Collimonas fungivorans Ter331: one gene and its partner. The protein of the gene in region 2 interacts with the protein of the main gene of each other region in a pairwise test. Links are inferred from orthologs where the notes say so. Each region holds a gene or a part of one and is shown on either strand. Other genes may lie near its edges.

Region 1 (5,788 bases), 1.1 Mb from region 2 along the record:
CAGTTGACGCACCACGGCGCGGGCGACGGCAGGATGATCCAGAGACATGGCAATATCCGGTGAGCGAAAACGATAAGCAAGTGTAGCCGAAGCACGGCCAAAGCGTGGCACGGCAAAATCACCAAGCCAGTGATCCAGGCCATTCCGGCGCCAATAAAAAAGCCGCTCAGCGAGCGGCTTTTTCTGGTGCGGATCAGGCTTTATGCAGCCTTGCGCTTGGCGACCACCCTTTTGGGCGCCGCCTTTTTTACCGCTGCCTTTTTCACCGTCGGTTTTTTGGCCGCCGGCTTCTTCGCCACCGCGGTCACCTCATCCTCTTCACCTTCGACGGCCGCAGCTTTCGCCTTGCCCTTCGGCGGCGCCTTGGCTTTGCGTTCTTCGAACTCGAAGCTGACCTTGCCATCCTTGCCCTTGACCAGGAAGGCCTTGAACGGACGGCGCGTACGCTGCGAAATGAAACCAGGCAACAGATCGGTCTTGCCGTCGTTGAGCAGCTTGACCATTTGCTCCGGCAGGATTTCCTGCTGCAGGATGATGCGACCGCTGCGGAAATCGCAAGCCTTCGGTTTCGCTACCGCCTTTTCGCAGACATAGGCCAGGCCCATTTCGTAGACGCCGTTGCCGCATTTCGGGCATGGGCCCAGCGCGGTCTGGCCGGTGAAATCGACACCCTCGCCGTCTTCGCCTTCATCGTCGTTCTGGCCAAAATCGAATTCCAGCTTGTAGTTCTTGATCTCTTCGTCGCGGCTGATTTTCAGGATCGCGGCAAACGGACGCCCCATCTTCGAGCGGAATCCTTGCAGCGGTCCGATGGTGCGCTTGGTCAGCAACTCTTCGACTTCAGAAATCTCGAACTGGCGGCTGCCCGGCGTCTTGCTCATCGAGAATTCGCATTTGGTGCAGGCGAAGCGGCGATAGTTTTCCTTGACCACACTGCCGCAGTTCGGACACGGCGCCAGCAGGGTCGCATAATCGCCCGGGATGGTGTCGTTATCGTATTCCTTGGCGCGCTTGACGATGATCTGGGTCAGCTGCGCGATTTCACGCATGAACTCTTCACGGCTGATGGTGCCGCGCTCGATCTGCGACAGCTTGTGTTCCCATTCGCCGGTCAGCTCGGGTTCGGTCAGCTCATCGACGCCGAGGCCATGCAGCAAGGTCATCAGCTGGAACGCCTTGGCGGTCGGCATCATTTCCCGACCTTCGCGCAACAGGTATTTTTCGTACAGCAAACCTTCGATGGTGGCAGCACGCGTGGCCGGTGTACCGAGGCCCTTGCCGGCCATCGCTTCGCGCAGCTCGCCGTCGTCCAGCAGCTTGCCCGCGCCTTCCATCGCCGACAGCAAGGTCGCTTCGGTGTAGCGCGCCGGCGGTTTGGTGACCAGGCCGTTGGCGGTGATCTTGTCGGTCTTGACCTTCTCGTCCTTGGCCACTGCAACCAGCGTACCGCTGTTTTCCGGATCTTTTTCATCCGCGGCTTCCTTGCCGTAGATCGCCAGCCAGCCCGGATTCGTCATGACCTTGCCTTCAGTCTTGAACTGATGGCCGGACACTTCGGTGTAGCGGGTGGTGACCTGGAACTCGGCGGCCGGGAAAAACACGGCCATGAAACGGCGCGTCACCAGGTCGTACAGCTTCTGTTCCGGCTCCGACAGGTTCTTCGGCGCCTGCGTGGTCGGGATGATCGCAAAGTGATCGCTGATCTTGGTGTTGTCGAAGATGCGCTTGTTCGGCTTGACCCAGCCTTTGTTCAGGATCTGCGCCGCGAACTGCTGGTAGTTGTTGTTCTCCGACACCGTTTCCAGCGCCTGCTTGACGGTGCTCAGGTAATCTTCCGGCAGGTGGCGCGAATCGGTACGCGGATAAGTCAGCACCTTGTGCTTTTCGTACAACGCCTGCGCCAGGCCGAGGGTGTTCTTGGCGGAAAAACCGAAACGCGAGTTGGCTTCGCGCTGCAGACTGGTCAGGTCGAACAGCGCCGGCGCCATCGAGGTAGTCGGCTTCGATTCTTCCCGCACTGCACCCATCTTGCCGCGGCAGGCGGCCACGATCGATTCGGCCGCGGCTTTGCTCCACAGGCGCTCGGCGCGCTTTTCCGGATCGTTCTCGTCCTTCTTGTGGGCAGTGTCGAGCCAGCGGCCTTCATAGATGCCGGCGGCGCACACGAATTCTGCGCGCACTTCCCAGAAATCGCGCGGCACGAACTTCTTGATCTTCTCTTCGCGTTCGACCACGATCGACAGCGTCGGCGTCTGCACCCGGCCGACGGTGGTCAAATAGAAACCGCCTTCTTTCGAATTGAAGGCGGTCATTGCACGCGTGCCGTTGATGCCGATCAGCCAGTCCGCTTCGCTGCGACAGCGGGCGGCATCGGCCAGCGGCAACATGTCCTTGTCCTCGCGCAGGTGGGTGAAGCCGTCGCGTATCGCGCCCGGCGTCATCGATTGCAGCCACAGCCGCTTGACCGGCTGCTTGGCTTTCGTATATTGCGCGATCAGGCGGAAAATCAGCTCGCCTTCACGCCCGGCGTCGCAGGCGTTGATCAGGGCGGTGACATCCTTGCGCTTGATCAGCTTGTTGAGCACCTTGAGGCGCGACTCGGTCTTGGCGATCGGGTTCAGCGCAAAATGCGGCGGGATCATCGGCAGGTGGGTGAAGGTCCATTTGCCGCGCTTGACGTCGTATTCTTCAGGAACCGCGATTTCCAGCAGGTGGCCGACCGCCGAGGAAAGGACGTATTCGTCGGATTCAAAGTACTCATCGTGCTTGGTGAAGCCGCCGAGCGTCTTCGCGATGTCGTTCGCGACAGAAGGTTTCTCAGCAATGATGAGGGTCTTGCTCATAGTGTCGTCTCGAAAGTAGCGCGCATTATTTCAGCGCATGTTTTTGCTTTGGCTCGCAAGCGTCAATCCGGAAATTTAGTTGCCAGCGGGAAATCACCCGTAATATATCAGCAAACATCGCAGCAAACATCGCAGCAAACTTCACGGCCGGCGCCGCATAATGCGGCCAATGATAAGCGGGTTGTTGGAAAAATCGCAAGCAGCAAGACCTCGGTCTGGCCAGCATGCAGCAGGTGAACGTCGTGTTTAATGCAGCTGGCGCGGCTCAGGATCGTCGTCTTCGTCGAGAAACAGCTCGTCGAACATCAGGCCGTCCGGCTCCTTGCCCTGGCTCCATAGCACCATCAATACGATCACCTTGAGTTTGTCGAGCGGGACCGGGGTCTCGCTGACGGTCAGCGCACGCTCAATGACAATCTCGCGTTGCACCGGGTTGAGCATCTTGGCCGATTCCAGGAACTGGATGAAGCCGATCGCAGGAATGCCCAGTACATCAATCTCTTGCTGGGCGTAAATACGGATGCCAAAAGAAAAAGCGGTTTGCTGCGGATATTTATCGGCGAACTCGTGGTTGGTTTCCGCCAGATCCGTCAGCCAGCCGAGCGCCTTGGCTATCTCTTCTTCTTCAAAGCCGATCGCCGACAGCTTCTTGACCAAAGCCTCCGGTTCAGGGCAGGCATCGGGCCGATAATAAGTTTCATACAGATAAACAAGGACTTCAAACATGGTTCTACTGTATCGCTAAGGTAAGGGTAAGACAAGCAAAGTACAAGGGTAAGCGCAAAAACGCAGGGCAATAAAGCCGTTTCAGCCAACAGTATACGTATATTAGTATCGCAGATTTATGCCGGACCGCCCGAAATGGCAAAATATCATCCTCCTCGCGCCAGGCTTGTATCAGCCGATGCGGCGGTAAATTGCGCCGGGCAAAGCCTCTATCAGCCCCGCCAGCTCCAGCTCCAGCAACCGTCCGCCCAGGCTCGCCGCATCGCTGCCGCTGCGCGCCGCCAGAACGTCGAAACCGACCGGATCATACCCGAGTATGGCAAGCAGCTCCTGACCGCCGCTGTCAGCCGGCGCGGCGCTGGGCATCGCCGCGGGTTGCGCTGGGGTTGCCACTGCTGCCTGTAAACTGCCCAGTTCCTCCAGGATATCCTGGGCCGACTCCACCAGCTTGGCGCCCTGCTTGATCAGCTGGTGGCAACCTTTCGACAGCGGCGAATGGATCGAGCCGGGGATCGCGAACACGTCCCGTCCCTGCTCGGCCGCCATCCTGGCGGTGATCAGCGAACCGGACTGGGCCGCCGCCTCGACTACCAGCACGCCGCGCGCCAGGCCGGAAATGATGCGGTTGCGGCGCGGAAAGTTGGCGGCGACGCCAGGCATGCCCAGCGGGTATTCGCTGACGATGCAGCCGGCCTCGGCAATCTGGTGCGCCAGCCCGCGATTGCGCGCCGGGTAGACGATGTCAGCGCCGGTGCCGATCACCGCCACCGTGCTGCCGCCCTCGGGATTGCCGGCGGCGCCGCGCAAAGCGCCCTGGTGGGCGGCGGCGTCTATCCCCAAGGCCATGCCGGAGATGACGGTAAGGCCGCGCTGGCTGAGGATTTCGGCAAAGCGGTCGGCATTGGCGACGCCCTGCACCGTAGCGTTGCGGCTACCGACCACCGCCATGGCCGGCCGCTCCAGCAGTTCGGCGCGGCCCTTCACGTACAGCATCAGCGGTGGATCGGAAATGTCCAGCAGGGCTTGCGGATAGGCGCTGTCGGCTAGCGTGAACAGCCGGTTTCCCGGCTGTTGCAACCATTCCTGGGTGCGCTCTATCAGCGCCTGGACGGCATCCGATGGCGCCGCCAGCAAGGCGTAGGCAATGCGTTCGGGCACTACCTTGTGCAGGGCGGAGAAGGAACAGGAAAAGATGTTGGCCGGCAGGCCGAAGGCCACCAGCAGCCGGCGCGCAGTTTCCGCGCCGACACCGGCTGTCTGCTCCAGACGCAACCAGGCTGCCAGCTCATCTGCATCAACTGCAGCATCCGTTGCATTGCCGGCGGCTGGCGGGCGGCGGTCTGCACCGCCGCCGCCGTCATGAAGCTTATCGTCGTTTATCGTTGTCAACAGCAGTAAAGACCTTTATTCCGGCGACCTGGCGATATCGCCGATATCGACCGTGTTCTGGACTTCCATGATCAGGCCATAGGAAATATGGTTGAAGACACGGAAAATGAACAGGGTACCGTATTGTTCATCCGGCAGCTTGACCTTCTTGTTGTGATCGGCAGGATCCTTGACGGTTTTGCCGAAACGGTACAGCTGCAACACGGTGCCGATATCGATATTGTCAGCCTTGCCGCGGTTGATGCTGAGGATCTGGTTCTGCGCCGCGGTAGCCACGCCGCCATAGACCGAGACCACGCGAGCATTGACTTCGGTGGCCGGCGCATGCGGCACATAGTTCAGGATCGGCTCAACCGGGCGCGGGATGATGCGGTCGCCGACCTGCATTTCTTCCTTGGTGTCGATCACGCTGAATGTCGCCGCTTCGTCGGCAGTCTTGCCCCTGCGCTCCAGCTTCAGGGTGCCCAGGTACAGCGCTTCATTGGCGATGACCTTGCCGGTGTCCGGATCCTTGAGCGGATTGCCGGGACGGAATACCTGGAACGCGCTGGCGTCAGCCAGGTCGCCGCGGACATAGGCTTTGTCGCCCTTGCCGAGATTCAGGTGGCCGTCCTGGACCGCCACGATATGTGGCGAATTCTTCAACTCGTCGTCTTCGACGATCAGCGGCTGCGACAGGAACGGGCCGATGGCGTCGGTGGAAATGGCGGTGATCGCATCGCGGCCTATGCCTTGCACGCGCGTTTGCGGCGACAATTTGACAACGCCCGGTTCGCCGGCCGATTTGCCGAGGCGCAGGCGGCCGTTGACGCGGTCGAAATAGACGATCT
Region 2 (8,188 bases):
TGGCGAGACCACCATCCCGGTCTATTTCCTGCTGCGCGACGCAACCATGACGCTTGACCTGATGGGTCCGGCGGAAGTGCTGCGTTATGCCAACCGGATCGCGGAACGGGAAGGGCGCGCGGACTTTTTCGACCTGCGTTACGTCAGTGCGGCCAGCACCATCAGCATTTCGCTTGGACTCGGCCTGACCGGCTTCAGCGACCTGCCGGACAGCTTGCCGCCCAACGCCATGCTGATGCTGCACGGCTGCGTAGGCAGCGACGATGATTTCAGCAGCGCCAACGACCAGCGCGCCGTGGCATGGCTGCGCGCACACTGGCAGGATTCGCATCGCCTGCTGTGCAGCTGCACCGGCGCCTTGTTGGCCGGTTATGCAGGTTTGCTCGACGGCCGCCAGTGCACCACGCACCACAGCCATTGCGACGACTTGCGGCGCATCGCGCCGCGGGCGCATGTATTGGAAAACCGCATTTTTGTCGAAGACCGCAACATCTACACCAGCGCCGGCGTCACTACCGGCATCGACCTGGCGCTGCACGTGGTAGCGCAAATCGCCGGCCACGCCCGCAGCGCTTCGATCGCCCGTTCGCTGGTGATCTACATGCGGCGCGCCGGCAGCGACCCGCAGCTGTCGCCGTGGCAGGCCTGCCGCAATCACTTGCATCCGGCGGTACACCGGGTGCAAGACGCCGTGATCGGCAATCCGGCCAACGACTGGGACCTGCAGCAGCTGGCAGAAATCGCCTGCACCAGCGAGCGCCATCTGACGCGTCTGTTCCGCGAGCAAACCGGCAGCAGCCTGGTCGACTACATCCAGCGCATCCGCGTCGCCCTGGTGCGCGAATTGCTGACGCAATCCAAGCTGGACATGGAACAGGTAGCGCAGCAAGCCGGTTTCAATTCAACCCGCCAGCTGCGCCGGGTCTGGAGCAAATTCGAAAACTTCCCGCCGAGCCAGCAACGCCAGCTCAGCAGTTAATTAGGGTCAGAGTCGAATTGTTTGAGAAAACAATTCGACTCTGACCCTAATTAACGGGCCATGGGGCATTACGTTCCGCGCTCAAGGATTACATCGCTTCCGCGTGTTCCACCATCAGTTGTACCTTGGTAACGCCGTTATATTCATTGGCGTCCAAGCGAAACGCTACCTTGGCCTTGCTCCCCAGTTCATCGGTATGCCCGAACCAGATTGCATCGTAGCGCGTGCCGTTGCGTTCCAACAGCAGCTTTAGATGTTTCTCTTTCAGGATGCGTTGACTAACCACCCTGAATTCGTCGCAAAACAGCGGCGGCGCAAAACCCTGTCCCCACACCTGGCCATCCATCAATTCAATGAATTGCGTGGTGTAGTAGGCATCTTCCAGCGGTCCGTCGGTTTCAATCACACGTTCCAGCTGGCTCTGCCCCAGCCATTCACGTCCGACTTTTTCGAAGGCGGCGGCGAACGCATCGAAGGCGTCGGCGCGAATGGTTAACCCGGCTGCCATCGCATGGCCGCCGAATTTCTGGATCAGGCTGGGTGCGTGCTTGGACACCAGGTCCAGCGCATCGCGCAAATGGAAACCGGGAATCGAACGGCCCGATCCTTTGATCAAGCCTTCGCCGCCCGGCGCGAAAGTAATGGTGGGGCGATAAAATTTATCCTTCAGGCGTGAGGCGACGATGCCGATCACGCCCTGGTGCCAGGAGGCGTCGAACACGCTGATGGTGGTGCTGTCCTGCGGCTTGAAGTCATCCAGCAAGGCCAGCGCGGTGTCCTGCATGCCGGCTTCGATATCGCGCCGTTCGCGATTGATGGCGTCGAGCTGCTGGGCAATGGCCCAGGCGCGGCCTTCGTCGTCGGTGGTCAGGCATTCGATGCCGAGCGCCATGTCGGCCAGGCGGCCGGCGGCGTTCAGGCGCGGGCCCAGCGCAAAACCCAGGTCGAACGGCGTGGCGCGCCGGGCTTCGCGGCCGGCGGCGCGGAACAGCGCGGCGATGCCGGCATGCATGCGGCCGGCGCGCATGCGCTTCAGGCCTTGCGCTACCAGGATGCGGTTGTTGGCGTCCAGCTTGACGACGTCGGCTACGGTGCCGAGCGCCACCAGGTCGAGCAGCACATCCAGTTTCGGCTGGCTCTGCGCATCGAACACGCCGCGCCGGCGAAGTTCCGCGCGCAAGGCCAGCAAGACGTAGAACATGACGCCGACGCCGGCCAGGTTCTTGCTGGGAAAACCGCATTCCGGCTGGTTAGGATTGACGATGACTCTTGCCGCCGGCAGCGTATCGGCCGGCAAGTGATGGTCGGTCACCACTACTTCGATGCCGCGCCGGTTGGCTTCGGCCACGCCGTCGATGCTGGCGATGCCGTTGTCGACCGTGACGATGATGTCCGGCGATTTTTCGCGCGCGGTCAGTTCGACGATTTCCGGCGTCAGGCCGTAGCCGTACTCGAAGCGATTCGGCACGATGAAGTCGATATTCGCGCCTAGCAGGCGCAAGCCGCGCAGGCCGACGGCGCAAGCGGTGGCGCCGTCGCAATCGTAATCGGCGACGATCACCATTTTCTTTTTTGCGGCGATAGCGTCGGCGAGAAAAATGGCGGCGGCATCGATGTGCAGCAGGCCGGACGGCGGGATCAGGGCGTTCAGTTCGCTTTCCAGCTCCTTGGCGTCGAGCAGGCCGCGTGCCGTGTACACGCGCGCCAGCACCGGATGGATGCCGCTCTGGCACAGCCGTTCGGAGTCGCGGAAGGAATAAGGGCGGGTAACGATGCGGGTCATAATAAATGCGATGATGGATGCAATGGCAATAAACCGGTGAGGGCTGGTTTCAGCCAGAATTTCTTGAGCGAGAGCCGGGTGGTGCTCATTTCAAGCGTATGGCCGCTGTCGGTAACGATCAAGGACAGGCTGTCGAGCCGGCGCTGCTGCATGGCTTGCAGCAAAGGGGCGAAGCATGTGCTTTCGAGGGTTTGCAACTGCCGCAGCCAGTCCGACCATTCGCCTGTCAGGGCTGGCTGGATCAGCTGGCTCAAGGTCAGCAGGCCATGTCCGGGCCTGGCGGCGATCACTTCGCTGATGCCAATGCCGGCATACGCAGCCTTGGCGTACTGGCCGAGGCCGGCGAAACCGTCCGGCAGGTTGAATACTTCGCGCTGGCCGGGCACGCAAGGCTGTGCCACTGCGCCGCCCCATAACCACAGGGAATTCACGGTTTGCCGCCCTTGCATTTCGCGCCGCTCGTTCAGCGGGTGGGCAAACCACAGCATCTGCACTTCATTCTGCAATTTGCGCCAGGCCTGGTCGCCGCTACCCTTCGGCATCCAGATATCGATGTTGTGGCCGCAAGTGGCGTCGGGCGTGGAGGACAACAAGCCTTGCCAGTCGTCGGCGCGCAGGAACCAGGTGCCGGCGTCGCCGTAAACCAGCTCACGGCCGACTTCAGCGAACAGCGGCAGCGCAGCATCGAACAGTTCGCGCGATTCCGCATCGCTCAAGCCGATCTGGCGGATGTCGGTCAGCACCAGGTGGTCGCGGGCGATATGGATATGGGCTGGGTGCAGCATGAACCAGGCGCCTTTTTCAGCGCTCAGCCCCATCGCGCGCATGGCGGCGCAGGCGAGGGCGGGGCTGTTCTGGTTGTCTTGGCCGGGCGCGACGGGTTCGAATGCGGGCAAGGAAAATTGCGACGTCAGCCACATTTCGTGCGGCAAGGCTCTTGCAAAATCGTCAAACGCCTGGCGCCGGGGCCCGGTTTTGGCGCGCGCCATCAGGGTGGCGAGGGCAGGTAGTTTCAATTCACGCAATAAATCGCGCGCCAGTTCGGGCGGCGGCAGGCCGAAGGGCAATAGGATATCTAAATGACTCATGGCGCGATTGTAGGGCATCCCGGGGTCTTGAGTCGATTTGCCTTTACCCACGCGGATTGCGCGGCTGGCATAAAATGAAGGGATTGTAGTGAATCGCCGCCTGCCGGTACGGATCCGCCATGAATGCACACCATGAACACATATAAGCTGCTGACTACCCTGTTTGAGTACAAAGCCTGGGCCAACGACACCTTGTTTTCGACGCTGGCTGCCTTGCCGCCGGAATCCCACGAACGCGAAAAACATGACGCGACGCGCATCTTGAACCATGTCTACGTGGTGGACCGGATTTTTGAAGCCAACCTGCAGCGCCAGCCGCACGACTACCGGGCGCTGAACACCACGGCGACGCCGGCGCTGGCCGACCTGCGCGCGGCGGTCCGTGAAACCGACCGCTGGCTGCTGTCATATGCCGATACGATAACCGAAGCCGAGCTGGCAGAGATCGTCGAGTTCACCTTCGTAGACGGCTCGGCAGGCCGCATGTCGCGCGGCGAGATGCTGACCCACCTGGTCACGCACGGCAACTACCATCGCGGCGCCGTCGGCCGCATCCTGTCGCAGATCGGCGTGCCGCCGCAACGCGATACGCTCACGGTCTTTCTGCACCGGCCGGAACATCTCCGGGCCGATCCGATCTGAGGGATCAACGCGCAAACGCCGCTGGCAGCGTTTGTCTGCTTGCGGCTTTGCTCTATTCGAGCTTTTTCCTTTCCTTCATCAAATCGTCTGCGGACAGCGGCAGATAACCGCCTGCGCCATTTGCCGCTCCGGCTATCAGGCTTTGGCCTGCCGGCGACAAGATCATCCTCAGGTAGTTTGCGAGCTGGGCATCCAGCGCCTTGCCAGGCGGCCGATTGAAATACATCTGCAGATATGTGGCGAGGGGGTATTTGCCCGCCGCCACGTTTTCGCGAGAAGGCATGACCGCAGCCATGCCTTCGGCCGGTGACAGCGGCAATATGCGCAGTGTTGCGGGTATCGGAATGCCGGTCGGGGCGAGCAAGGCAATTCCGTAAGGATCGTTGTCGACCGCCGCCAATACGGCCTGCGGGCTGTCCAGCGCTTCGTAATGCGGAGCAAAGGGATATTTCCCCAGGTGCCGGCTGCGCAAGACGGTGGCGCTGCCGCCATCGTCGCGCAGGCCGTATAGATGGATACGGCGTTGCTGCCAGCTGTCCTTGAGTCCCAGTTGCGACCAGAAATTGATATTGCCCGCAGGGGCGCCCGCGGTAAACACCTGGGCTAACTGTTGCATGGTCAGTCCGGGCAGGGGATTGCGCCGGTTGACGTAGACGGCGGCTGCTCGTTGCCCGCAACCGGCGTAGCCGATGCGGACCAGGAGCGGCGCATATCCCCAGACTTGCCGGAATGCGGCGATTTCGGCGGCGCTCGCTTCATGCGTGACTACTGCCATCGAAGCGGCGTCGGCGGTCAGCGCCGGCAAGCCCGTCGATGACCCTTTGAGCGCCATGCCGATGTTTATTGCCGGCTGTGTGCCGGCAAACATGGCATTGAAGCGCCTGAACAGATCGGTCGCGCCATCCGCTCCGGCCAGGAGCAAACCAGGTGCGGCCGGAACTGATGTGCTGACGCCGCTTCCCGCCAACTCGATTTTTTGCAATTCAGCGCGCACTTCCGCCGCCGACAGCGGAATATAACCGCCGGCCTGGCTAGCGATGATTTCCTGGCCCTGGCGCGACAGCACCAGGCGCAGGTATTCCTTGGCGACCGGATCTAGTGCTTGTCCCGGTTCGCGCCGCAAGTAGAAGTACACATAGCGGCCGTAAGGATAGGTGCCAGCAGCCACATCCTGGCGGCTGCCGCGTGTCTCGCTGCGTCCATCTTCCGACACGATGGCGAGCTGCCTGAGCGCGGCGTTTTCGTGGCCGATGGCGGCAAACGCGATGCCCGCCGGATCCTGTTCCAGCCGTTTCAGGATGGTTTCGGTGCTGCCCCATTGCTCATATGCCGGGCTGACGGGCCGCCCCTGCAATTGTTCTGACTGCATGTACGTGCCCATGCCGGTATATTCAGGCGTGCCGAAAGGATGGATGGCGCGTTCTTTCCAGGCGCCGCTTGCGCCCAGCTGGCCCCAGTGAGACAGGTCGCCTTCCGGATTGCCGTTGCTGAAGATGCGTGCTACCTGGCGGGCGCTCAGGCGTTCGATCGGATTGGCGCGGTTGACGTAGATGCCGATGGAGTACGACATTTCCTGCTGCGCATCGTCGGAAGTATGGGCGATGCGGATTTCCAGCGGCGCCGCGCCGACCGCCTTTTCATAGGCGTCCAGCTCCGCCGCATTGGCGCTGCGCCCCATTGGGCCGAACAGCATCCGTCCGTAGGCGAGCAAAGGCATGGTGGCGGTCGTACCTTTGACATGATCCGAAAAACGCACGCCGGGGTGGCTGCTGGAGAACAAGGCATTGAAACGGTCGATCACGAATTGCGCATGTTCGGCGCCGCCGATGCGGATTGCGCCTTGCTCGTCGAGATAGCTGGCTTGGGGCGACAAGCTCACGCTTTGCGCCTGGTACTCGGGCAGGCCGTCATGCAGCGCCGGCGCCGCAAGCGCCGTTCCGGCGAGGAGTGACAGTCCGCAAGCCAACAATGCTTTCCTCATGCCGTCCGTCCTCAGAAATTCAGCTTGGCGTTGAGCGTAAACTCGCGGCCGGCGCCGATATTGACAAACGGCGTGCCGGTGCAGCAGCTGGCGGTGTAATACGTCGAATCGAAGATGTTCTTGATGTTGAACTGCCAATCCACCGATTGGCCGCCGACCAAAGTATTCCATGACACGAAGGCATCCATCACGCGGCCGTAGGGCAGGTGGTAAACCTTGCCGGTGCCGTCGCCCACCGGCAGGCTGCTGAACACGCGGGCGCCCGCGCCGGCCCTGACCCGGCCTTCAACCGGACCGACGCGCGATACGCCAAAGTCGCGTGTCAGGTACAGCGACGCCGAATGCTTCGGCGTGTTCGGCAGGGGATTTCCCGCCAGCTTGGGATCGTCGGCGTAGCGTGCCTCGGTGTAGGCATAGCTGCCGACCAGGCTCAGGTCCTGGCTGATGCGGCCGTTGGCGTCGAACTCCAGTCCGCGCGACCTGGCTTTGCCGGCGTTGCGGGTATAGTTGACGCCGCCTATGGTTTCGGTGGTCTGGATGTTGCGCTTCTGGATATCGAATACCGCTACCGTGGCAGTCAGGTTTTCGGTTTCCAGCTTCGAGCCGATTTCATAGCCCTTGGCCAGTTCCGGCGGCAACTCGCCTATCGGCGTCGCAATCGAGGTATTCGGCTTGAACGATTCGCTGTAGCTGGCGTACATGGACCAGTCGGGCGCCAGCTTGTACACCACGCCGGCGCGCGGCGTGGCGCGCCCGGCGGCGACCTTGCTGCCGACCACGAAGGGACGGCCCTTGCCGGTCAGCTCATTGAAATATTCATAGCGCGCGCCGGCCAGCAAGATCCAGCGTTGATCCAGATGGATCGAATCCTGCACAAACACGCCGCGCGAAATCAGCTTGTCGGTCTGGTCGCTGTCGGCCGGGCTGATCTTGCTGCCGGCCGGCGTCAGCTGGCCGTAGACTGGATCGTAGATGTTGAACCGGGTGTTGCTCGGGCCGCGGTAGAGCTCGGCCAGCACCCGGTAGTTGCGCATGTAGTCGACGCCGCCGACGATGTCGTGGCGGATCTCGCCCCAGTTTAATTTGCCTTCCAGGTTCAGGGTCAGCGTATGCGCCGACTGCACGCCGTTCTGGGTCGAATCGACGCGGCGGGTGGCGATGCCGGTGGCATAGTTGACCGACAGCACGCGCGCCTGCCAGTCATTGTAGTAGCTGCGGCTGAAGCCGTAGCCGCCGTGCAGGGTCCAGTCGGCGTTGAGCTTGTGGTCGAAGCGCAGGTTGACGGCGTCGGAACGGCCGGCCGAGATATTGTAGGCTTCGTCGAAACGGCGATCGGCGGGTACCGCAACCGGATTGCCGGTGCGCGTATCGATGACGGTGCCGCGGTCAATCGGCACCGAGTAGTTCATGTGTTCGTAGGCGAACGACAGCGTGGTGTCGCGGCCGTACCAGGCCAGCGACGGCGCCACTACCGATTGCGTGGTTTCGCCGAAATTGCGCCAGTAATTGCTGCGTTCGTGGTCGGCGATCAGCCGGTAAGCCAGGCCGGAATCGCCGATCGGCCCGGTCAGGTCGATCTGTTCGCTGAGACCGCCGTAGCTGGTGGTGCCGAGCGTGACCGAGCGCTGGTTTTCCAGCAGCGGTTTTTTGCTGATGACGTTGACCACCCCGCCCGGGTCCATGCTGCCGTAGAGCATGGACGACGGACCTTTCAG

The links. Proteins that work in one complex are often made in the same cells at the same time.
Region 1: the proteins of recJ (region 2) and CFU_RS21355 interact in binary tests that used the Escherichia coli proteins (3 or more experiments, as listed by UniProt). The link is inferred for Collimonas fungivorans Ter331 from one-to-one orthologs.

The regions. Positions count from the first base shown.
Region 1 is NC_015856.1:4,803,312-4,809,099, forward strand. Bases 1-3,193 are described here. They hold CFU_RS21355 (DNA topoisomerase III), read right to left. Parts: upstream 2,844-3,193; coding sequence 201-2,843; downstream 1-200. Other genes in these bases: CFU_RS21350 (pyridoxal phosphate-dependent aminotransferase), read right to left, coding at 1-48; CFU_RS21360 (DUF494 family protein), read right to left, coding at 3,090-3,193. In the rest of the region: more of CFU_RS21360, read right to left, coding at 3,194-3,569; DNA-processing protein DprA, read right to left, coding at 3,741-4,853; CFU_RS21370 (LysM peptidoglycan-binding domain-containing protein), read right to left, coding at 4,974-5,788.
Region 2 is NC_015856.1:3,656,403-3,664,590, reverse strand. The notes cover bases 416-3,414. They hold recJ (single-stranded-DNA-specific exonuclease RecJ), read right to left. Parts: upstream 2,763-3,414; coding sequence 1,068-2,762; downstream 416-1,067. Other genes in these bases: CFU_RS16060 (hypothetical protein), read right to left, coding at 2,759-3,414; CFU_RS16070 (GlxA family transcriptional regulator), read left to right, coding at 416-979. Also shown: more of CFU_RS16070, read left to right, coding at 1-415; more of CFU_RS16060, read right to left, coding at 3,415-3,850; CFU_RS16055 (DinB family protein), read left to right, coding at 3,983-4,492; CFU_RS24915 (PstS family phosphate ABC transporter substrate-binding protein), read right to left, coding at 4,545-6,473; CFU_RS16045 (TonB-dependent siderophore receptor), read right to left, coding at 6,485-8,188. UniProt on the Escherichia coli protein: Single-stranded-DNA-specific exonuclease.